Regions from separate parts of the Phytohabitans houttuyneae genome, predicted to be linked through region 2. Evidence: riboswitches for the same ligand, from Rfam matches in the RefSeq annotation. Region 2 holds a riboswitch; each other region holds the start of a gene.
What was found. Region 2 has a riboswitch for ZMP and ZTP ahead of Phou_RS47480 (bifunctional 5,10-methylenetetrahydrofolate dehydrogenase/5,10-methenyltetrahydrofolate cyclohydrolase). Riboswitches for the same ligand answer to the same signal wherever they lie in the genome.
Positions count from the first base shown of each region.

Region 1: it holds a riboswitch for ZMP and ZTP, as region 2 does, so the genes downstream of both, glyA (serine hydroxymethyltransferase) here and Phou_RS47480 (bifunctional 5,10-methylenetetrahydrofolate dehydrogenase/5,10-methenyltetrahydrofolate cyclohydrolase) in region 2, are expected to answer to the same signal.
Region 3: it holds a riboswitch for ZMP and ZTP, as region 2 does, so the genes downstream of both, Phou_RS08060 (glycine hydroxymethyltransferase) here and Phou_RS47480 (bifunctional 5,10-methylenetetrahydrofolate dehydrogenase/5,10-methenyltetrahydrofolate cyclohydrolase) in region 2, are expected to answer to the same signal.

Region 1 is NZ_BLPF01000001.1:2,623,513-2,630,780, forward strand. Features, by position in the region: gene Phou_RS11550 (extracellular solute-binding protein) at 1-1,044, opposite strand, end outside; gene Phou_RS11555 (LacI family DNA-binding transcriptional regulator) at 1,262-2,284, shown strand; ZMP/ZTP riboswitch at 2,290-2,403, shown strand; gene glyA (serine hydroxymethyltransferase) at 2,429-3,694, shown strand; gene Phou_RS11565 (hypothetical protein) at 3,747-3,968, opposite strand; gene Phou_RS11570 (DinB family protein) at 4,011-4,481, opposite strand; gene Phou_RS11575 (putative bifunctional diguanylate cyclase/phosphodiesterase) at 4,941-7,268, opposite strand, start outside.
Region 2 is NZ_BLPF01000004.1:1,170,942-1,178,209, reverse strand. Features, by position in the region: gene qcrC (cytochrome bc1 complex diheme cytochrome c subunit) at 49-891, shown strand; gene qcrA (cytochrome bc1 complex Rieske iron-sulfur subunit) at 888-1,976, shown strand; gene qcrB (cytochrome bc1 complex cytochrome b subunit) at 1,973-3,592, shown strand; ZMP/ZTP riboswitch at 3,666-3,751, shown strand; gene Phou_RS47480 (bifunctional 5,10-methylenetetrahydrofolate dehydrogenase/5,10-methenyltetrahydrofolate cyclohydrolase) at 3,765-4,622, shown strand; gene Phou_RS47475 (hypothetical protein) at 4,754-4,945, shown strand; gene Phou_RS47470 (hypothetical protein) at 4,993-5,886, shown strand; gene Phou_RS47465 (cytochrome c oxidase subunit 4) at 5,995-6,417, opposite strand; partial or broken gene ctaC (aa3-type cytochrome oxidase subunit II) at 6,427-7,268, opposite strand, start outside.
Region 3 is NZ_BLPF01000001.1:1,755,825-1,763,092, forward strand. Features, by position in the region: gene Phou_RS08045 (hypothetical protein) at 1-750, shown strand, start outside; gene Phou_RS08050 (phytanoyl-CoA dioxygenase family protein) at 759-1,598, shown strand; gene Phou_RS08055 (TauD/TfdA dioxygenase family protein) at 1,626-2,618, shown strand; ZMP/ZTP riboswitch at 2,670-2,759, shown strand; gene Phou_RS08060 (glycine hydroxymethyltransferase) at 2,780-4,261, shown strand; gene Phou_RS08065 (hypothetical protein) at 4,583-4,987, opposite strand; gene Phou_RS08070 (hypothetical protein) at 5,809-6,156, opposite strand; gene Phou_RS08075 (hypothetical protein) at 6,153-6,341, opposite strand; gene Phou_RS08080 (endonuclease VII domain-containing protein) at 6,529-7,268, opposite strand, start outside.

The DNA of each region.
Region 1 (7,268 bases), on a different contig from region 2:
CCACAGTTCACCGGCGCGGTTGTAGACCTCCTTCTGCAGCAGCTGGATGGCCTCGTCGGTGTACGTCCACTTGATGAACTCGGCCGCCGCCTTCGGGTACTTGGTGTACGACATCACGCCGATGATCCGGCCGCCGACGAAGGTGCCGGCCCCGGCCGGGCCGGTGGGCAGCGCGGCGACCTGCCACTTCCCCTTCAGCTGCGGGTGGGCCGTGTCGATCGCGTTGGCCACCCAGGAGCCGTCGATCGCCATCGCGATCTCGCCGTTGGCCATGCCGGCGGCGGAGTCGGTGGCGGCCTTGGGCACGCCGTACTTGCGGAACTGGTCGGCCCAGGTGGCGGTGGCGAGCGCGGCCTGGTCGGTGTCGATCGTGGCCTTGGAGCAGTCGTCGGCGTAGAGGGAGCCGCCGGCCTGCTTGAGCCAGTTGAACCAGGGCAGCCACTCGAAGGTGTTCCAGTTTTCCACCAGCGGGGTCTTCACGCCGGAGGCCTTGAGCTTGGTGACCGCGGCGGTGAGCTCCTCCCACGTCTTCGGCGGGCCGCTCAGCCCGGCCTTCTGCAGCAGGTCGGGGCGGTAGAAGAGCAGGTAGAAGGCGTTGTCGAAGGAGGCGCCGTACACCGCGCCGCTCGACGAGGTGATCGCCTTGAGCACCTCGGGGCGGGTCTGCTGCTTGATCGTGCCGATGTCGTACGTGTTGAGGTCGAGCATGCCGCCCAGCTCGCCGAACTCGATGCCCCAGGACATGCCGCCGGAGATGATGTCCGGCCCGGTCTTGGAGGTGGCCGCGGTCAGGACCTTCGCGTGGCCGTCGTCCCAGGACAGCGCCTGAACCTTGATCGTCACGTCGGGGTGGGACTGCTTGTAGATGTCCGCGACCGCCTGGAGTGCGGCGGCGTGCTCATCGGACCCCGTGTTCCAGAACGTGAGCGTGGCGGGCCCGTCGGCCTCCTGGGCCGGCTCGTCGCTGCCGCCGGAGGTGGTGCAGCCGGCCACGAGGGCGGTTATCGCGGCCGCGGCCGCGGCGACCGCCAATCGCGTGCGCATGTGTGCCTCCACTATGACTAGCGCCACATCATCGATGAGCATTGACTGAACCGGTTGAGTGAGGAAACGGTACGGCTGGCCATCAGGGGTGTCAATGGCGTGTTACAGCTTGATCGTCACGAAAAGGGAAGGACACTTAACCGGACAAGCGTCTTGCGGCAGACCTGTTTTCGCTGGACGCGCGGTAGCGTTAGACCGCTTGTGACGAAGGAGCGCCATGAAGCGACCCACCATCGCGGACATCGCGCGGCGAGCCGGTGTCTCCAAAGGCGCCGTGTCGTACGCGCTCAACGGGCAACCCGGCGTCTCCGAGGCGACCCGGCAGCGCATCATCGCCATCGCCCAGGAGATCGGGTTCAACCCCAACAGCGCCGCCCGCGCGCTCTCCGGCGCCACCGCCAACGCGGTGGGGCTCGCCCTGTGCCGCCCCGCCCGCATCCTCGGCATCGAGCCGTTCTTCATGGAGCTGATCAGTGGCGTGGAGGGCGAGCTGTCGGCCCGCTCGTACGCGCTGACGCTCCAGGTCGTCACCGACCCGGACGCCGAGATCGCGGTGTACCGGCGCTGGTGGGGCGAGCGTCGCGTGGACGGCGTGTTCGTCTGCGACCTGCGCGTCGACGACCGCCGCGTGCCGGTGCTGGAGGAGCTCCAGCTGCCCGCGGTCGTCATCGGCGGCCCCGGCCACACCGGCTCGCTGGCCAGCGTGTGGGCCGACGACGCGGCGGCGCTGGTGGAGACGATGGAGTACCTTGTCGCGCTCGGCCACCGCCGCATCGCGCGGGTGGGCGGGCTGCCCGGGCTGCTGCACACCGAGATCCGCCGGCAGGCGTTCATCGACGCGAGCGAGCGGCTCGGGCTGGAGCAGTCGCAGACCGTGCCGTCCGACTACACCGGCGAAGACGGCGCCCGCGCCACCCGGCGCTTCCTCAGCGCGGCCAGCCGCCCGAGCGCGATCATCTACGACAACGACGTGATGGCGATCGCCGGCCTCGCCGTGGCGCAGGAGATGGGGCTCGCGGTGCCCGGCGACCTGTCGATCGTGGCGTGGGACGACTCGGCGCTGTGCCAGTTGACGCACCCGCCGCTGACGGCCATCGGGCGGGACATCCCGGCGTACGGCGCGCACGCCGCCCGCCAGCTGCTCGCCGCCATCGAGGGACGCCCGATCGGGGCCTACCAGGATGAGACAGCTCACCTCACCCCGCGGGGTAGCACCGCCGCCCCGCGGATAACGGGCTAACATCACGGGGTACTCGCGACTGGCGTATTGGGGCCTGTTTCAGAGGTTCACAGGACCCAGGTGGAAGGAACCACCGGGGAGCGACCACGATCGCGGCACCGTGCGCCTGGGTGCCGGTCAGCGTTGACATGCCTGGAGGTCGCTGTGCACGTACCACCGATTCCACACCTGACCGCCGCGGACCCCGAGCTGGCCCATCTCGTCGAGGGCGAGGCCGAGCGCCAGCACGACAAGCTGCGCATGATCGCTTCGGAAAACTACGTCTCCGAGGCGGTGCTCGAGGCTAGCGGGACGGTCCTCACCAACAAGTACTCCGAGGGCTACGCCGGCAAGCGCTACTACGAGGGCCAGCAGTTCATCGACCAGATCGAGACGCTGGCGATCGAGCGGGCCAAGTCGCTCTTCGGCGTCGACCACGCCAACGTCCAGCCGTACTCCGGCTCCCCCGCCAACCTCGCCGTCTACCTGGCGTTCCTCAGCCCGGGTGACACGGTCATGGGCATGTCCCTGCCGATGGGTGGCCACCTGACCCACGGCTGGTCCGTCTCCGCGACCGGCAAGTGGTTCAACTCGGTGTCGTACGGGGTTTCGCGCGAGACCGGCCGGATCGACTTCGACGAGGTCCGCGACCTCGCCCGCCGCGAACGCCCGAAGGTCATCTTCGCCGGCGGCACGGCGATCCCCCGCACGATCGACTTCGCGACGTTCGCGGAGATCGCCCGCGAGGTCGGTGCCATCCTGGCGGCCGACATCGCCCACATCGCCGGCCTCATCGCCGGCGGTGCCCACCCGACCCCGGTCGGCCACGCGGACGTCATCACCACCACGACCCACAAGACCCTGCGCGGCCCCCGTGGCGCCATGATCCTGTCGACCGAGGAGCACGCGAAGGCGATCGACCGCGCCGTCTTCCCCGGCCTGCAGGGCGGCCCGCACAACCACACCACGGCCGGCATCGCGGTGGCGCTGCGCGAGGCCGCACAGCCGGCGTTCCGCGACTACGCCGCCCAGGTGGTGGCAAATGCCAAGGCGCTGGCCGCCGCCCTGACCGAGCGCGGCTTCGACCTGATCTCGGGCGGCACCGACAACCACCTGATCCTCGCCGACCTGACCAGCAAGGGCATCGGCGGCAAGCCCGCGGCCCAGGCGCTGGACCGGGCGGGCGTGGAGCTCAACTACAACACCGTGCCGTACGACACCCGCAAGCCCTTCGACCCGTCCGGCATCCGGCTGGGCACCCCGGCGCTGACCACCCGCGGCCTGACCGAGGCGCAGATGCCGCAGGTGGCCGCGTGGATGGACGAGGCCGTGACGGCTGCGGTGAAGGACGACGACGGGACCCTGGACCGGATCGCGGGCGAGGTCCGCGACCTGCTCGCGTCCTACCCGATGCCGGGCTACCAGGCCTGACCAGTCATAACCGGAACGCCGCGGCCCCGCATGTGGGCCGCGGCGTCTTCGTCTACAGCATCGACTCGTAGCGGTCGCCGGCGTCGCGGATCGGGCGGAACGCCTCGCCGGCCGCCAGCCTGTGCAGCGCCTCGACCAGCCCGTCGGCCGGCGGCAGGTCGAGGGCGGCACGCAGGCGCTCGCGGTCGGCGTCGAGGTCCGGCCAGTCCTCGCGCAGCTCGTCGTCCGCCTCGGCCAGCAAGGCGCGCAGGGCGGCGCCGCCGTCGTCGCCCAACGGCCGGGCCGTCGCGTCGTGGAAGCTGGAGATCGAGGCCCTTCAGGAACGCAGGTTTCCGACCGCGGTGGCGTAGTACGTCGAGCCTTCGAGGTGGAACGCGATCTGCCGCACCGACCACCCCTCGCCGTCGCGGCGGTCCAGCTGGTCGTCCGTCAACGCGCGCAGCCGCACGTCGAAGATCTGCGCCAGTCGCGTCAGCCGGCTGCGGGCCTCGTCCAGGTCGTCGGCGGTGAAGGGCGCCAGGTCCGCCGCCGTGGTGATGGCAGAGGCGTGCCAGCCGTCCGGGAGCGTCGGCAGGCCGGCCACCCGGGCCTCGATCTCCGCGAGGTGGTCGACCAGGTGGTCGGCGACGCGGCGGACGGCCTTGTGCGGCGTGTAGATCCGGTCGTCGACCTGGCTGGGCTTGCCGTCCCAGGTCGGCCAGGTCTCGGCGAGCCGGAGCACCTCGGCCACCATCCCGGTCACCACGCTGGCGGGGTGCCGCCCATCGACCCGCGGTTCGTCGGACATGGCCGCACCCTAGACCTGGGCACCGACATCCTTTGCCGGGCTGCGCCGGGCCCGGACGACGACCGGCGGCGCCGGCTCCCGGCTCGCCACCGGCCGGAATGCGGGCTCGCGTCACACGATCGGGTGGTTGCGAGTAACGCGGTGCGGCGGGTCGGCGCTTGTCACGTTGTCGGCTGGGGCGGGATCCCCTTTTCAAACTCGGCGCTGCCGTGCCGAGCTCCCCCTCGTCCCAGCCGACCCCCTTGGCGGCCGGTTCTCGCGGCCGTACCGACCCGCCGCGCCCCGGCGGGATACGGGTGGCTCGGTCACGGTCGAGGTCTCGGTGAAGAACGACGCGGCCGGCGACGCCCCCTCCTTTGTCGACGTGATGTGCGTCAGCTGATCCGCGAACGTCAACCGGTAGGCGGCACCCGCGGCGTCGCCCACCGGCCGCGCTGGGCGAGGTGGGACCCGCGAGCGTCAGTTCGACGGGGCGCGGTGCTCCTCCAGGAACGCCTCCACGCGCTCGGCCGGCGCCGGCCTCGCCAGCGCGAAGCCCTGACCCAGGCCGCAGCCGGCCTCCTGGGCCTGCCTGACCTGCGCCAGCGACTCCAGGCCCTCGGCGATGATGTCAACGCCGAGGCGGCGGCCCAGGTCGGCCACCACGTCGATGAGCGGGCGGCTGTGACCCTGCAGGTCGGCGGGGAGCTGGTCGGAGGGTGCGGCGATGATGCTGCCGTCGATCTTCAGCAGGTCGACCGGGAGGCGGCGGAGCTGCTGGAGCGACGCCTGGCCGGCGCCGAAGTCGTCCAATGCGGTGCGGACGCCGAGCGACCTCAGCGCGGCGAGCTGGGTCACGACCGCGGACACGTCGCTGGACAGGCGGGACTCGGCGACCTCGACGACGATGAGCTCCGGGCTCACGTCGCGTTCGGCGAGGATCGCCTTGACCCGGGTGACGTAGTCGACGGCGGCGAGCTCGCGCGGCGAGACGTTGATGGACATCCACAGCTCGCGGCCCGGCACGGTCCACGAGGCCAGCTGCTTGACGGCGGTCTTCAACACCCACTGGCCGATCTCCTCGATCAGCGCGAGGTCTTCGGCCACCGGCAGCAGCTCGCTGGGCAGCACCGTGCCCAGCGTGGCATTGCGCCAGCGCAGCAGCGCCTCCACGCCGACCGGCTGGCGGTCGGGCAGCGACAGGACCGGCTGGTAGACAAGGTCGAGCTCGCCGCGGGCCGCCGCGCCGGGCAGCTCGCGCTCCAGGTCCATGCGGCGGACCAGCTGCTCTTCGAGGTAGGCGTCGTACCACTCGATGCGGTCGCGGCCCATCTGCCGGGCACGGCGCCGGGCCAGGTCGGCGCGGCGCAGGACGTCGTCCACATTGTCGCCGCCGGACAGCTCGGCCAGGCCGATGCTCACCTTGAGGTGCACGATGGCGCCGGGCAGCTGGTACGGCTCGGTCAGCACCGTCAGCAGGCGGGTGCCCAGCGCGTACGCCATGACCGGGCCCTCGACCGTGACCACCGCGAACTCGTCACCCGCCAACCGGGCCGGCAGGTCGTCGGAGCCGACGGCGGTGCGCAGGCGGCGGCCGACCTCGATCAGCACCGCGTCGCCGATCTCACGGCCGCGCACCTCGTTGACGTCGGCCATGCCGTGCAGGTCGATGACGAGCAGCGCGCCGGTGTGGCCGGACACCTCCCGCTGGCTGACGATCGTGCGCATCAGCTCGCGGCGGTTGGCGAGGCCGGTCAACTGGTCCGTGAAGGCGAGCTGGTGCAGCGTGCGCTCCAGGTGGCGGCGCTCACCAACGTCGCGGACGTGCACGACCAGCGCGGCCACTTCCGGCACGGCGCGCTGATCGCCCACAGTGGACTCCGTGTCGCGCCAGGTGCCGTACCCGTCGCGGAGGCGGGCCTCGACGAGCGGTGGGCGGCCAGGCGCCTGGCGCTCGGCGAGCACGGCCGCGAGCAGCGCGGTGACCTCGGGCGCGTCGTCCGGGTGCATCAGCGCGGGGAACGGGCGGCCGATCACGTCCGCGTCGGAAAGGCCGAAGAGGCGGGCGGCGGCCGGCGACTGCCAGCGCACCACGAGGTCCTCGCTGACGATCATGATGAGGTCGTTGGCACCGGCGACGAGCGAACGGAAGTGCGCTTCCTGCTCGACGAGGCGGCGGGCGAAGCGGCGCACGTCGGCGGCGGCCATGATCTCGCGCACCACGACGGTGGGGATGACCATGAGGCCGATCAGGATGGCGGTGTGGTCGAACTCGCCGACCGTGATCAGGTGGTACAGCGCGGCAAGCATCGCGAGCAGCGCGGGCACGGTCAGCAGCGGATAGCCGGAAAGCCGCGTCTCGGGCTCGTCCGGCGGCACCAGGTCACCGTCGGCATCCGCGCGGTAGGCGCCGAACAGCACCATCACCGGGCCGATCAGCACGAGGATGGCGGGGTAGAGGAGGGCGCGGTCGCTCACCCCGTACGCAATCATCATGGTCTGGATCGCGAGGCCGAGCACCGCGGCGCCGGAGCCGCCCCCGCAGAGGATCGCGGCGCGGCGGTAGCGGGCGGCGCGCAGCGCCGTCACGGTGACGATCGAGAGCCCGCCCACCATGAAGAGGAAGCCGGCCAGCGCGGCGGGCGGCATGCCACCGGGCGGCGGCAGCAGCCAGCCGGCGAACGCGAGGCTCACACCGATGCTGACCCCGTCACAGGCGCGGCGCAGGCGCACGCCGAGCGTGGTGGCGGCGCCGGGCAGGAGGAGGACGCCGAGCACGTAGGTGGTGACGGCCGCGCCCAACCCCAC
Region 2 (7,268 bases):
CACGTTCCGCCCGCTCGGTTCGTCCCATAGTTATGAAGGACATCTGGCATGACTTCTGACACCCCCGGCGGCCTGATGGCGCGGCTGCGCCGCAGGCGGTCACAACCGCGCAGCCGGGTGCGGCGGCGCCTGGGCACGGTGGTGCGCCTCACTCTCGCGCTGACGCTCGCCGGCGGTGTGTACGCCGTGTTCGCTCCCGGCCTGTCAGCCGACGACACGCCGCAGCTGTCGACGGCGGCCGAGGAGGGCAAGGCGCTGTTCGACCAGAGCTGCATCACCTGTCACGGCCGCAACGCGCAGGGCGTGCAGGACCGCGGTCCCAGCCTGATCGGCGTGGGCGCGGCGGCAGTGGAGTTCCAGGTGAGCACCGGACGCATGCCGATGGCGCGGCAGGAGGCGCAGGCGCCCCGCAAGCCGTCGATGTTCACCGACGACCAGACCCGCCAGCTCGCGCAGTACATCCAGGAGCTCGGCGGCGGCCCGCAGGTGCCCGACGGCGACCTGCGCGCGCCCAGCGACGACGACGAGGCCATCGCCCGCGGCGGCAACCTCTTCCGGATCAACTGCTCGTCCTGCCACGCGTTCGGCGGTGGCGGTGGCGCCCTTTCCTCCGGCAAGTACGCGCCGAGCCTGGACAAGGCCACCGACCGCCAGATGTACGCGGCAATGCTGACCGGCCCGCAGAACATGCCGGTCTTCGGTGACAACCAGCTGACGCCGGAGCAGAAGAAGGAGATCATCTCCTACGTTCAGGAGTCGCTGAAGCAGGACAAGGACCCGGGTGGTTGGGGCCTTGGCCGCTTCGGCCCGGTGACCGAGGGACTCGCGATCTTCCTCGTCGGGATCGTCGCGCTGGTGTTCGCAGCCCTCTGGATTGCGGGGAAGTCATGAGCACGCACACACACGACCACGACGTCGAGCGGGAAGAGATCGACCTCTACGATCCGCGCCTGTCGCGATTCGACATCGTCCGCGAGGGCGCGCGGCGTGACGGCATCGAGATCGTCCACTACGAGGACCCGTTCCCGATCAAGGGCACCAAGGCCGAGCGCCGGATGGTCCGGGCCGTAGCGTCGTTCTTCCTGCTCACCGGCCTCGCGGCGACCGCCTTCCTGATCATCTACATCTGGTGGCCGTGGGAGTACGAGCTGGGCTCCAACAACACCAAGCTCTACACCCCGCTGCTCGGGCTCACCCTCGGCATCTCGCTGCTCGGCATCGGCTTCGGCATCCTCGCCTGGGGCAAAAAGCTGATGCCTCGGGAGATCGCGATCCAGGACCGGCACGACGGCCCGTCCGACCGGGCGCAGCGCAAGCTGACCGGCGAGACGATGGCGTACATCGTCGACGAGCTGGGCATCAAGCGCCGCAAGACGCTCGGCCTGGCCGCGCTGCTCGGCCTCGCGCCGGTCGGCCTCGTCGCCGCCGCCCCGCTCATCGGTGGCCTGATCAAGGACCCGACCAGGGACCGCATCCTCTTCCGCACCGGCTGGGACCCCGCCGCCAACGGGGGCCGTCCGGTGCGCCTCACCCGCGAGGACGGCACGCCGATCCGGCCCGAGGACGTCAGCGTCGGCGGCCAGATGACGGTCTTCCCCGGTATCCCGAATGGCGCTACCAACGAGCACGCCGACTCCCCCACGCTGCTGATCCACCTGCGGGAGGGCGACGCGCAGAAGACGCTGGACAGCGCCAAGCCGGTCAACGAGGGCTCCCAGTGGGAAAACTTCGTCGCGTACTCGAAGATCTGCACACACGCCGGCTGCCCCGCCAGCCTGTACGAGCAGCAGACGAACCGCCTGCTCTGCCCGTGCCACCAGTCGCAGTTCCTGATCACCGACAACGCCCGACCGATCTTCGGGCCCGCCACGCGTAGCCTTCCGCAGCTGCCCATCACGGTGGACGAGGAAGGGTACTTCGTGGCAACGTCCGACTATAAGGTGGCTGTTGGGCCAGCATTTTGGGAGCGGCCATGAAGCGCCGGAAGGTAGACGTCAGCGCGGTGCCCGCCAAGGTCGGCGGAGGGCTGGACGACAGGTTCCAGGCGGCCACACCGCTGCGCAACATCCTCAACAAGGTCTTTCCTGACCACTGGTCGTTCCTGCTGGGCGAGATCGCGCTGTTCTCGTTCATCGTCCTGCTGCTGACCGGTACGTTCCTGACGTTCTTCTACGACCCCTCGCTGAGCACGACCACCTACGACGGCAGCTACGCGCCGCTGCGGGGCGTGCACATGTCACAGGCGTACGCGTCGAGCCTCAACCTCTCCTTCGACGTGCGCGGCGGCCTGATCATGCGGCAGATGCACCACTGGGCGGCACTGACATTCATGTCGGCGATCGTGGTGCACATGTTCCGGATCTTCTTCACCGGCGCGTTCCGCAAGCCCCGTGAGACAAACTGGATCATCGGCTCGCTGCTGTTCTGGGTCGGCTTCCTGGCCGGCTTCACCGGCTACTCCCTCCCCGACGACGCGCTCTCCGGCACCGGCCTGCGGATCGCCTCAGCGATCATGCTGTCGATCCCGGTCATCGGCTCCTGGGTAACCACGTCGATCTTCGACGGCGAGTTCCCCGGCACCGTCATCATGGGCCGCTTCTACATCGCCCACGTGCTACTCATCCCGGGCGCACTACTCGCGCTGATCAGCGTCCACCTCGGCCTGGTCTTCAAACAGAAGCACACCCAGTGGCCCGGCCCCGGCCGCACCGAGCACAACGTGGTCGGCGAACGCTTCGTGCCGCGATACACCATCAAGCAGGGCGGCTTCTTCATGATCGTCTTCGGCGTCATCGCGCTGATGGGCGGTCTGTTCCAGATCAACCCGATCTGGCTCTTCGGCCCGTACGAGGCGTTCACGGTCTCGGCGGCCAGCCAGCCCGACTGGTACGTGATGTTCCTCGACGGCTCGACGCGGCTCTTCCCGGCCTGGGAGATACGTTTCGACCTGTGGGGCTGGGGCGACGGCTACACGATCCCACCGATCTTCTGGCCCACGGTGGTGTTGCCTGGCATCTTGACGATGCTGCCGCTCGCCTATCCGTTCATCGAGGCCAGGCTGACCAAGGACCACCGGGCGCACAACCTGCTACAGCGCCCGCGTGACGTGCCCGCCCGCACCGCGCTCGGCGCGATGGCGATCGCGTTCTGGCTCGTCCTGACGCTGTCCGGCGGCAACGACGTGATCGCCGACAAGTTCCACATCAGCCTCAACGCGATGACCTGGGCCGGCCGCATCGGCCTGCTGATCGCGCCACCACTGGCCTACTACATCACCTACCGGATCTGCCTTGGCCTGCAACAGCACGACCGCGAGGTCCTCGCACACGGCGTCGAGACCGGCATCATCCGCCGACTGCCGGACGGACGCTTCATCGAGGTACACCAACCGCTCGCGCCGGTCGACGAGCACGGCCACGGCAGCCTGGACTACGCGGGCTGGGTGGTGCCGAAGAAGATGAACCGGCTCGGCGCGCTCGGCCCCGCGATCCGCGGCTTCTTCTTCCCGATCGAAAAGCCCGCCGAGGCCCCGGTCTCGCCCGGCCACCCACCGGTCTCACCGCGGCCGGACCGCGAGGAGATCACCAAGTAGTCACCCGTACGGCAGGAGGCCGCGGTCCGCGTCAGCGGGCCGCGGCCTTCTCGTTTCGCGCGTCCGGCATGATGGTCGGGACAGCGACTGGCGGCACGAGGATGGGTCTCAACCATCGGGGAGCCGGCGTCGCGGGCGCCGACCGCCTGGGTGCCCGCGCCGAGGAGCGCGCATGCCCACCACCGCCCGTCTGCTGCCCGGCGCACCCGTCGCCGAGGCCGTCATGGCGCAGACCGCGGCCAGCGTCGCCGCCCTGCGCGAGCGCGGCGTCACTCCAAGCCTCGCCACGATCCTGGTCGGGGACGACGACGCCAGCGCCGGCTACATCCGCATCAAGCAGCGCCAGGCCGCCGAGCTCGGCTTCGCCTCACCGCACGAGCACCTGCCGGCCACGGCCACGCAGGCCGACCTGCACCGGGCCATCGACGGCTTCAACGCGGACCCGGCGGTGCACGGGCTGCTCGTCCAGTACCCCGTGCCGTCCCACCTGGACTACGACGCGGCGCTGCAGACCATCGACCCGGACAAGGACGTCGACGGCATGCACCCGCTCAACATGGGTCGCCTCGCCGTGGGCCTGCCCGGCCCGCTGCCGTGCACGCCGGCGGGCATCGAGGCGCTGCTCGCCCACTACGAGATCCCCGTCTCCGGCCGCGAGGTGGTGATCCTGGGGCGGGGCGCCACGCTCGGCCGCCCGCTCGCGATGCTGCTCGCCCAGAAGCGCCCCACCGCCAACGCCGCCGTCACGGTGGTGCACACGGGCGTGCCGGACTGGCCCCGGTACACCCAGCGGGCCGACATCCTCGTCGCGGCGGCCGGCGTGCCCGGCATCATCCAGCCCGAGCACGTGCGGCCCGGCGCCGTGGTGATCGGAGCCGGCGTGCGGTACGCGGGCCGGCGCCTGCTCCCCGACGTCGACGAGGCCTGCGCCGAGGTGGCCGGCGCGATCACGCCACGGGTCGGCGGCGTCGGCCCCACGACGGTGGCCATGCTCTTCCGCAACGCCGTACGGGCCGCCGAGCGCACGTAAGGGGCAGCCGTTCGAACATGTGCGCGACACGCCGGTCGGATTTCCGACATCTGGCGTGCGGGTCGTGGCAGCGTGAGAACCACAACCGGGTAATTCCCGCTTTCCTAGCAGAGGAGAGACCCGTGCGAGAGATGCACTGTGCCATCTGTCAGGCCGAGATGGCCTTCGAGGCCCTGCCCGCCGAAGACGAGAGCGCCGACGAGTTTCCCGAACTGCTCTGCACCGGATGCGGCACCGCGGTGGTTGTCGCACCGTTCACGCTGCGGGTGTGGCTACGCGACAAGGGCAGCGCCATAGCGCCACAGCAGCGCCGCGCCGCCTGACCTATATCGGTTGGACCCCCGAGGGCTTTACGGGCCACCGTGGCCATGTGAACGACGCTGAACGGCGGGTCTGGTCCCAGCTCCCCGCCGGCACCCGCGAGTCGCTGGCCGGGCTCTCCTCGTCCGACCTGCAGACGCTGCTGCTGTCGGTGGCCCGCGCCCGCGCCTCCCGTGTACGCCCGGCCGACCTCGTGCGGCGCTGGCGCGAGGACCGGTTCGTGCGCCCGGCGGCCAGCGACCCGCGCGCGCTGGCCGACCTGGAGGCGCGCATGTGGCGGCTGCTGCCCGCCGACTTTGAGGGCGTGGAGCTCTCCCCCGTCGTGCCGCTCGGCACCTGCGCGGCGGTCACCCCGCAGAGCCAGGACAGGATCGTCTCGACCGTGCGCACCGCCGAGGTGGTCAGCGACTCCACGAACGCACTCGCCATCGAGGCGGCCCACCGCCGCCTGAGCCAGCCGGCCGGCGGCGAGGTGCACGTAGCCGCCTGCCACCGGATGCTGCGGGCCCAGCGCTTCCCGGCCGGCTTCGGCTCGCACTTCCGGCTATTCGCGCTTGTCTCCAGCGCCCGCGACACCGGCTCCGGCACCACGCAGGCCCGGCTGCTCACCCGCCACCTGCGCTACTGGCACAGCGTCCTGCCGGCGGAGGTCGAGCCCCGCCTGCTGTTCACGATTTTCGACAGCCCGGTGCTCCGGGAGCGCGTCCGCGACACCGTGGCACCCGCGGTGCCCGTCACCGAACTGCCGGATCGCGAGCACGGCCGCGGCTACTACGTCGAGGGCGCCATCCGCATCGCCGCCGGCAGCGACGAGATCGGCGACGGCGGCTTCACGACGTGGACCGCGCAGCTGATGGGCAACGCCAAGGAACGCTGCCTGGTGTCATGCATCTCCACCGAACGCCTGGCCGCCCTTACCGCCCGCACCGGCCCCGCGGGTTGATCAGGGAGTTGGTTGGCGTGTCGCCCGGCGCGTCCGCCCACAAAGTCCCTGATCAACGCCGAGAGAGAGGGGCCGCCGCGCCGCGCCACGCGGCGGGCCCGCGCAAACCTAGTGCTCGGCGGTGCGGCGGGTGCCGGTGTAGTACTCGAAGAGCAGGCCACACGTCGCGGCGGTTACCGCGATCATGCCGGCCGCCAGCAGCCAGACCATCCAGAAGACAAGGCCGAGGCCGGCCACCGTCGCGGCGAGTGCCAGGCCGAAGGGCCAGTAGCTGCCCGGGCTGAAGAAGCCGATCTCGCCCGCACCCTCGGCGACCTCGGCGTCGGGCCGGTCCTCGGGGCGCGGGTCGATGCGGCGGGAGACAAACCAGAAGAAGCCGCCGCACATGCTGGTCAGCAGGCCCGAGAGCAGGAGGGCGACCGTGCCCACCCAGTCGAGCTCCATGTCGTACCACGTCCACCAGGCGTAGACGGCGCAGGCGACGAACAGGAACGCGGACACGATGCCGAAGATCCGCCACTCAGTCTTCATCGCGCAGCCTCATTCTCCGCCGGACGGGTTGAAGTTCGACACGGTGCGCTTGGTGTCGAACGGCTTGGTCGTCGTCGCCAACGGCTCCTCACCGATCGAGGTCAGCGCCTCCTGCGTCGTGGCACCGTCCCGCTTGGCCTGCAAGAAGCGGTCGAACTCGTCCGGCGAGACCACCCGCAGCTCGAAGTTCATCATCGAGTGGTACGTGCCGCACAGCTCGGCGCAACGCCCGACGTACGGCCCTTCCTGGTTGATGCTCTCGACCTCGAAGACGTTGCGCACGTTGCCGGGGAAGACGTCGCGCTTGAAGAGCAGCTCGGGCACCCAGAACGAGTGGATGACGTCCTTGCTCGTCTCCTCGAAGCGGATGCGTCGCCCGGTCGGAAGCACCAGCACCGGGATCACGTCGCTCGAGCCGAGCGTGGAGGCGACCGTGTTGGCGTCCTCACCGGCGCCGTCGCGGTAGTTGAACTGCCAGTTCCACTTGAAGGCGACAACCTCGACGGTGACCATGTTCGGGTCGTTCTTGACCCTGTCCACGTCGGTCTGCACGACCGCCGTGTAGTAGAAGAGCACGCACACGACCAGGATCGGAGCGATCGTGTAGAGGAACTCCATCGGCATGTTGTAGCGGGTCTGCACCGGCAGCTGGTCGCCCCGCTTGCGGTAGCGCACCACGCACCAGAAGATCAGGCCCCACACCAGCGCGCCGACGGCGAGAGCCGCGATGACCGAGCCGATCCACAGGTCGTACATCCGGTTGGCCTGCGGCGTGATGCCGTTTTCCGGCCAGCCGAACCCATCGAACGCCGAGCCGACGTCACAGCCCCCAACAGGGACAGTGCCAGAGC
Region 3 (7,268 bases), on a different contig from region 2:
GACGTCGATCGGCTGGTCGCGGTACGTCCGGTCGGCGCGACCGCCGCGGTGGTGACGCTCCTGGAAGAGGTGGGCGAGGTGGCCGCCGCCGCCGCACCGAACCGCCCGTTCGTGGCCCGCTACTGCACCCCGGCAGTCGCGGCCGGGCTGGCAGAGCTCGGCTGGGGGCCGATGGCCGCCCCGTGGCACCCGGCGGCGCCGCACGACGACGAAACCCACCCGGAGGTTGTCGTCACCGCGCCGGTGGCCGAGATCCCGGCCGGGCAGCGGTACAAGCCGATCCGGGAGGCGATCTTCCGGCACGCCGCCCGGTACACCTACCTGTCCTCGCCGGTGCCGCTCGGCCTGGCAGAGGCCGCGTTCGTCGAGCGCGGCACCGCCCGCGCCGGCGGCTACGACGGGCACGAACGGGGCTTCAACACTGCGGTGCTGGCCAGCTTCGCCGGCCGGCGGCACGACTGGTTGACCTACCACTACCTGATCCGCGACGGCCTGGCCGGGCTCGCCGTGACCGGGAACGTCACCGGCATCGCGCACGGCTACTACCTGGCCACCCGGAACGTTCCTCGGCTGACCACCTACCTGTTGTGGCTGATCTACCTCCAGCAACGCCGCGCCGGCGCCGCCGCGCTCAACCTCGGCGGCTCCGAAACGCGAACCTTGCACGCCTTTAAGGTCCGCACGTTCCCGGGCCACGACCTGCAGCCGACCGTCGCGCTGCAACGCCACCTCGTCCCCACGTCCCGGTAGGAGCGGCCATGACCGTCACGTACACCATTCACAGCGCGGTCGACCAGCCACAGCGCACGTGCACCAGCATCCTCACACCAGACGAGCAGCGGGACTTCCTTCGCGACGGCATGGTGCTGGCCGAGCGGCGGATGCCGGCCGCCGCCGTCGCCGAGCTCCGCGCCGCCGTGGACGAGCTGGTCGCCGCCCGGTTCCCGGACGGCGAAACACGCACCTACCGCGAAGACTTCGCCGGCCAATACGTGCGCGACGGACACAAGCAGGACCCGCGCATCCTCACCGCGGCGCTGCTGGACTTCCCGCTCGCCGACACCATCCGGTGCCTGCTCGGCCCCCGGATCGTGCTGCGCAACACCAACATCCGCCTCACCCTGCCGGGCAGTGGCGACGACACGATCTGGCACACCGACTACCGGCCGCACACCACCCCAACGCCGCCGCTGCCGTCCGCTCCCCCGGTGATCACCGTCCTGATCTACCTCGACGCCGTCAACGCGCAGACCGGCCCGCTCTACCTGGTGCCGGGCAGCCACGACCGGCCCGAACAGCCACCGCCCAGCCACGACCATCTTCCCGGACAGGTCGCGGTATGCGTCCAGCCCGGCCAGGTCGTGCTGATGAACGCGGCCCTGTGGCATCGCGGCGGCGCCAACCACAGCCCCACCAGCCGCCGACGGCTGCTCACCGTCCAACTGTCCGGCATCTTCACCACGCCGTTCAACTTCGAGCCCGCACTACCCTCGCCCGCGTTCCAGCGCCTCGTCGAGCAAGCCAAGGCCCGCCGCGACGAGCCGCTGCTGGAACTGCTCGGCCTCGGCGGCATCAACCCCACCACCGGCCGCTACTGACCACCCCTCGAGCGAAAGGGGAAAGCCGTGACCGCTCCCCACTCCACCACGACCAACCTTCGTATCGACCCCGTCGCCGGCCACATCGGCGCCGACGTGTCCGGACTCGACCTGACCCAACCGCTGCCACCGGCGACTGTCGCCGCCCTGAAAGCCGCGCTGCTGACCCACAAGGTGCTGTTCTTCCACAACCAGCACCTCGACCACGCCACGCACCTCGCCTTCGCCCGCCAGATGGGCGAGCCGACCGCCGCGGACCCGCACGAGCCCGGGATCGAGCCGCAGTATCCGCAGATCCTGACCGTCGACCCGCGCGTGGACGAGCACCGCTACGGCAAGGACTTCGAGGAACGGTTCCGGCGATGCCGCCGGCACTACCTGTCCGGCTGGCACATCGACAACTCGGCGACCGTCAACCCGCCCGCCGCCTCCATCCTGCGCGCCGACGTGGTGCCCGCCTACGGCGGCGACACCCACTGGACCAACCTCGTGGCCGCCTACGAAGGACTCTCCCCACCGCTGCGGCAGCTGTCCGACGGACTGTGGGCACAGCACCAGTTCCTCGCCGGCTTCCACCTGAGCCCGCACGACCCGCAGGCCGCACCAATCCTCGCCGTGATCAACGCCCGGCCGCACGTCGCCGAACACCCCGTGGTCCGACTCATCGGCGAAACCGGCCAGAAGGCACTGTTCCTCAGCCCGTCCACCACCAGCCACATCGTCGGCCTGACCGCCGCCGAAAGCACCCACCTCCTCGACCTGCTCTACGAACAACTCGCCCGCGACGAGTACCGAGTCCGGCTACGCTGGCGGCCCGGCACCGTCGCCATCTGGGACAACCGCACCACCGCCCACCTCGCCGCGCTCGACCACGCCCACCTGGACGTCGACCGGCGCCTGTACCGCATCACCCTGGCCGGTGACGTCCCCATCAGCGCGAACGGCAGCCCGTCCCGTGCACTGACCGGACAGCCGTTCACCGGCCCGGACAGCGTGGGCAACCGGCCAACGCAACCATGAGGGCGTCGGCGTGCTTACACCCGGCGAGCACACCGGACGCTGATAGCATCCCGGCAGGGCCGTGACTGGCGCGTTCAGATGGATCACCATCGTGGAGCGGCCCCGCAAAAGCGACGTTGGCCGCGCGCCTGGGCCCTTCCATCCATCCAGGAAGGCCCACCATGAGCACGAACATCAGTCCCGAGGCGCTCGCTGCCCGCGCCGCCCTGGACGTGATCGGCACGGTCGAACCCCGTATCGCCGCGGCGATCCGCGCCGAGCTGGACGATCAGCGCAGCGCGTTGAAACTCATCGCGAGCGAAAACTACGCATCCCCAGCCGTGCTCCTGGCCATGGGCAACTGGTTCTCCGACAAATACGCCGAAGGGACCGTCGGGCGCCGCTTCTACGCCGGCTGCGCCAACGTGGACACCGTGGAAGCCATCGCGGCCGAACACGCCCGCACCGTATTCGGCGCCGCGCACGCCTACGTCCAGCCACACTCCGGCATCGACGCCAACCTGGTCGCGTTCTGGGCCATCCTCGCCGACCGGGTAGAAGCGCCCGCGCTGCGCCGCGCCCAGGCCCGCCACGTCAACGACCTCAACGACGACGACTGGGCGGCGCTGCGCCGCGAACTGGGCGACCAACGACTGCTCGGCATGTCGCTGGACGCCGGCGGTCACCTCACTCACGGGTTCCGACCCAACATCTCCGGCAAAATGTTCCAGCAACGCGCCTACGGCGTCGACCCAAACACTGGAAGGATCGACTACGCCGCCCTGCGGCAGACGGCGCGCGAGTTCCGGCCGCTGATCCTGCTCGCCGGCTACTCCGCCTACCCCCGCCGGATCAACTTCGCCACCATGCGAGAAATCGCCGACGAGGTCGGCGCGGTCCTCATGGTCGACATGGCCCATTTCGCCGGCCTGGTCGCCGGACAGGTACTCACCGGCGACGACGACCCGGTGCCGCACGCGCACATCGTCAGCACCACCACCCACAAAACGCTGCGCGGCCCCCGCGGCGGCATGGTCCTGTGCCAACCCGAACTCGCCGACCAGGTCGACCGCGGCTGCCCCATGGTCCTCGGCGGCCCACTACCCCACGTCATCGCCGCCAAAGCCGTCGCCCTCGCCGAAGCCGGCACAGCCGACTTCCGCACCTACGCACAACAGGTCGTCGACAACGCCACCGCACTCGCCGACGGCCTAAAACGCCGCGGCGTCACCCTCGTCACCGGCGGCACCGACAACCACCTCGCCCTCATCGACGTATCCGCCCACGGACTCACCGGACGCCAAGCCGAAGCCGCACTCCTCAACGCCGGCATCGTCACCAACCGCAACGCCATCCCCCAAGACCCCAACGGCGCCTGGTACACCTCCGGCATCCGCATCGGCACCCCCGCACTAACCACCCGCGGCCTCGGCACCAACGAGATGGACCACATCGCCGACCTCATCCACACCGTGCTGGCCAACACCCAGCCAACCGCCGACTCCAAAGCCAAGTACACCCTCGACCCAGCACTCGCCGCCAAGCTCGCCAGCCGCGCCGCCGAACTGCTCACGCCGTACCCGCTGTACCCCACAATCAACCTGAACACCGACGCCGACGCCCACCCACAGAACCACCCTCGCGGCGACGCCACGGAAGCGTGAACAGACAACTATCGCTATCTGTTTGTCCAGGTCGGCCACCTACTTGCAAGCTGGCACCTCGGCTTCATCCCGCCGCGCCCGTGTGTCCGGTCGCGGCGGGCGCTCGGCGCCGGCGACCTGCCTGGGCAACCATCGCGCCTGCCGGCTCCGTCATCGCAGCAGGCGAGAGACGCCGCACCGCGACATCTAAACCGGCCGAGCCCTTGCCCAAACTAGCTCCCACGAGGTATGCGAACACTCAGCCCATGCTCCCGAAAGACTGCGACGCGGGAAGTGGGGCGACGAGGTGCCCAACCGCTCCAGGTCGCCGTAGGAGGGCGGCTACCCGCCGCCGTGGCTGGTGATCCAGCGAGCGTCGCTGACCAAAGTCGTCTTGTGCATGGCGACCCGACGAAGCCGCTCCACGGCCTCGTGCAGCGCCGCCGCTGCCTCGGGCCGCTCCGGCCACCACCCGTTCAGGATCGGACCGACCGCCACCGTCACTGCAGACAGCGGCGTGCCGCTGGGCAGGGCGGCCAGGGACTTAGCCGCAACTGTCGCGGTGGCGTACGCGTCGCGGTCCATCGGGCCGTGTGGCCAGCCCGGCCCGCCGCGCCACACCTCAGCCAGCCTCAGTACCACGTCCGCCGCCGCCCGGATCTCCTCGACCAACTGGGCGTCCGTGGTCGCCGCCAACTCGCGGACGAACTCGGCCGCCCGCCGCGGGTCGTAGACGTTTCGGTCCACCTGATCATCGTAGAGGCCTGCCATCAGGGTTGCCGGGCTCGATCGAACGATCGACCTCGACGGCTGATGACCGGCGCGACTTCCCCTGCCTGATCCCGAAGCGCCCCGGCCCGGCGCACACCTGCATCCGCGGAGCCGGCACGTCGCTCCGTCTCGGCCAGCGCCGACCTGTTAGGCTCAACCCCTCTTGTTCGTACACCTGTACGGGGGTAGCGCATGTCGGAGCCGTACGAGACGACCTGGGTCTACCACCCAGCGACCAGTTCGACCTCATCACCAGGCCGCGACCGTCACGGTGTGCCGGTACACGGGGTAAGCGCACCCGCGAGCGACGGACGGATGCAGGTCGTTCTCGCCAACGGTGATCGCATCTGGGCAAGCCCACGAGAGCTCGTACTGGTGTTGCCGTCAACACCGGGCGACGGCCCCGTCGGTCCGGCCCGACCAGGTCGCGGACGACCGCCAGGCTGACATCCAAGACCAGCCCCGTCAGACGCCTGTGTTGTTAACGCCAAGACTCTGTCGCAAGTGCCCGCCCCTGGCCACCACCGCAGCGACGAACTCCATTGTGAGTCCGATCCCGTCAGCGGGCCAGCCTGGCCATCCATACGGCAGATGTCGCGGCGCTCGGATGATCCCGTACCCGGGCCTGCTCATGGGAACGTCGAGCGGGACGCCCAACGCGCCAGCCGGTCGCGTCGGCAAGATGCCGGATCGCCGCCTCCGGGGCGACGTCGACGGCGGCGACGCGGAGATCGTCAGCGAGGGACATGGCCTGAGCCTGCCGGAGTCTGTGCGTGTGGTGGAAGACGCCCAACGATTCACGCCGGCGGCTGATGCGCTCGCCTGGCCGCCCGTCGCGCGAAGCCCTCCTGAAGCGCCTCCTCCGGCGTCAAGGAACGCACTGGCGGCGTGTAGTCGTCGAGTGTTGCCAGGACGGCAGGCGGGCGCGTCGCCCGCTCCGCCGCCCTCGCGGCGTCCTCGGCGGTGTCGCCAAGCCAGCCCGGCTCGTCCACCGTCACACCGCACAGCACCTTGCCGCCGGAATCCGGAAACGCAACGACCGGGTAGCAGGCCATGCTGTCCGGGCGCCAGGCGACGACCCGGCCAACCCTGACGACACCGTCGGTGACGGCAGCGAACCATAGCGGATACGGCTGGGCGATCATGCGGCCGCCTCAGCTGCCAGCCCGCGTGGCCAACCCAGCGTGACCCGAACGACCGGGTCACCGTCCACGTTGACCCGGTTCCGTCGGGCCGTATCGCGGACGGCCCGGAGAACAGTGCCGGGAGATTGGCGTACCCGCCACCACAGCACGGCGATCGTCACCTCGTCGGCACTCTGCGTACCCATACACCCATCGTGGGGCATGGGTACGACGGTTGTCGATCGCGATCACTCGGCCAGCGGCTCAACCGGCGGATACAGGCGCCCGCCTCGCCTGCCGTACTTGTGGAGCGCACCTATTCCGACCGTGCGGTATTCCCCGATCACAGCCACAGAAAGGGCCCGACCGATTGGGCCGGGCCCTCTTCGGCCCTCAGGCCGTCCCTGCAGCTGACCGTCGCCGCTGCTCGCCCGCCCGCGCCGGAACTCCGCTGTTGACGCACCCGCGGCGGGTCAGCGCGTCAGCAGCCGCCGCACGGACACCCGAACTGCCCGACCCGATCGACGGCTGGGCGCCGGTCGAGTCCGACGACGCGCGGCGCCCGACGGTCCGGACCGTGTTGGCCGGGAAGGAACCGACGGCCAGAAAGGCATCGAGGTCGGCGCGTCGAACATCCATAAGGGCGATGAACTCCGGATCGGTCGCCGCCGCCCGGCGTCCCTCGATCGACGCGTACATCGCCCGCGAATTAGCGCGAATCCATGCCGGGTAGTAGGCGATCCGCACCTGGTCCTCGAACTGGTACTCGCCAGCCGGAATGCGCTCGATCGCACGGCCCGGAACGAGCGGCCACCCCGGCCGAGCGTGCCGCCGCAGGTACGCGTTGTACCAGCGGAACTGGCGAACCGATGTACGTGCTGTCAGGCACAGCTCGTAGAAACCGAGCAGGCCGTTGCAGCCGCCGCACAGCAGACCGCGGACGCATTCGCCGCAGGATCGCTGCCGCTCGGGGCAACAGCGGTGGTCGTGGTCGACGGCAAACGCCTTCCCATCGCACGAGGCGGTGAGCGTGCCGCAGATTCCGCAGCCGCCGCCCTGCTCAGCGAGGATCTCGTCATACCGTGACAGCGTCAGGCGGTAGAGACGCCAGAGCCGGCGGACTCGTTCTTCTG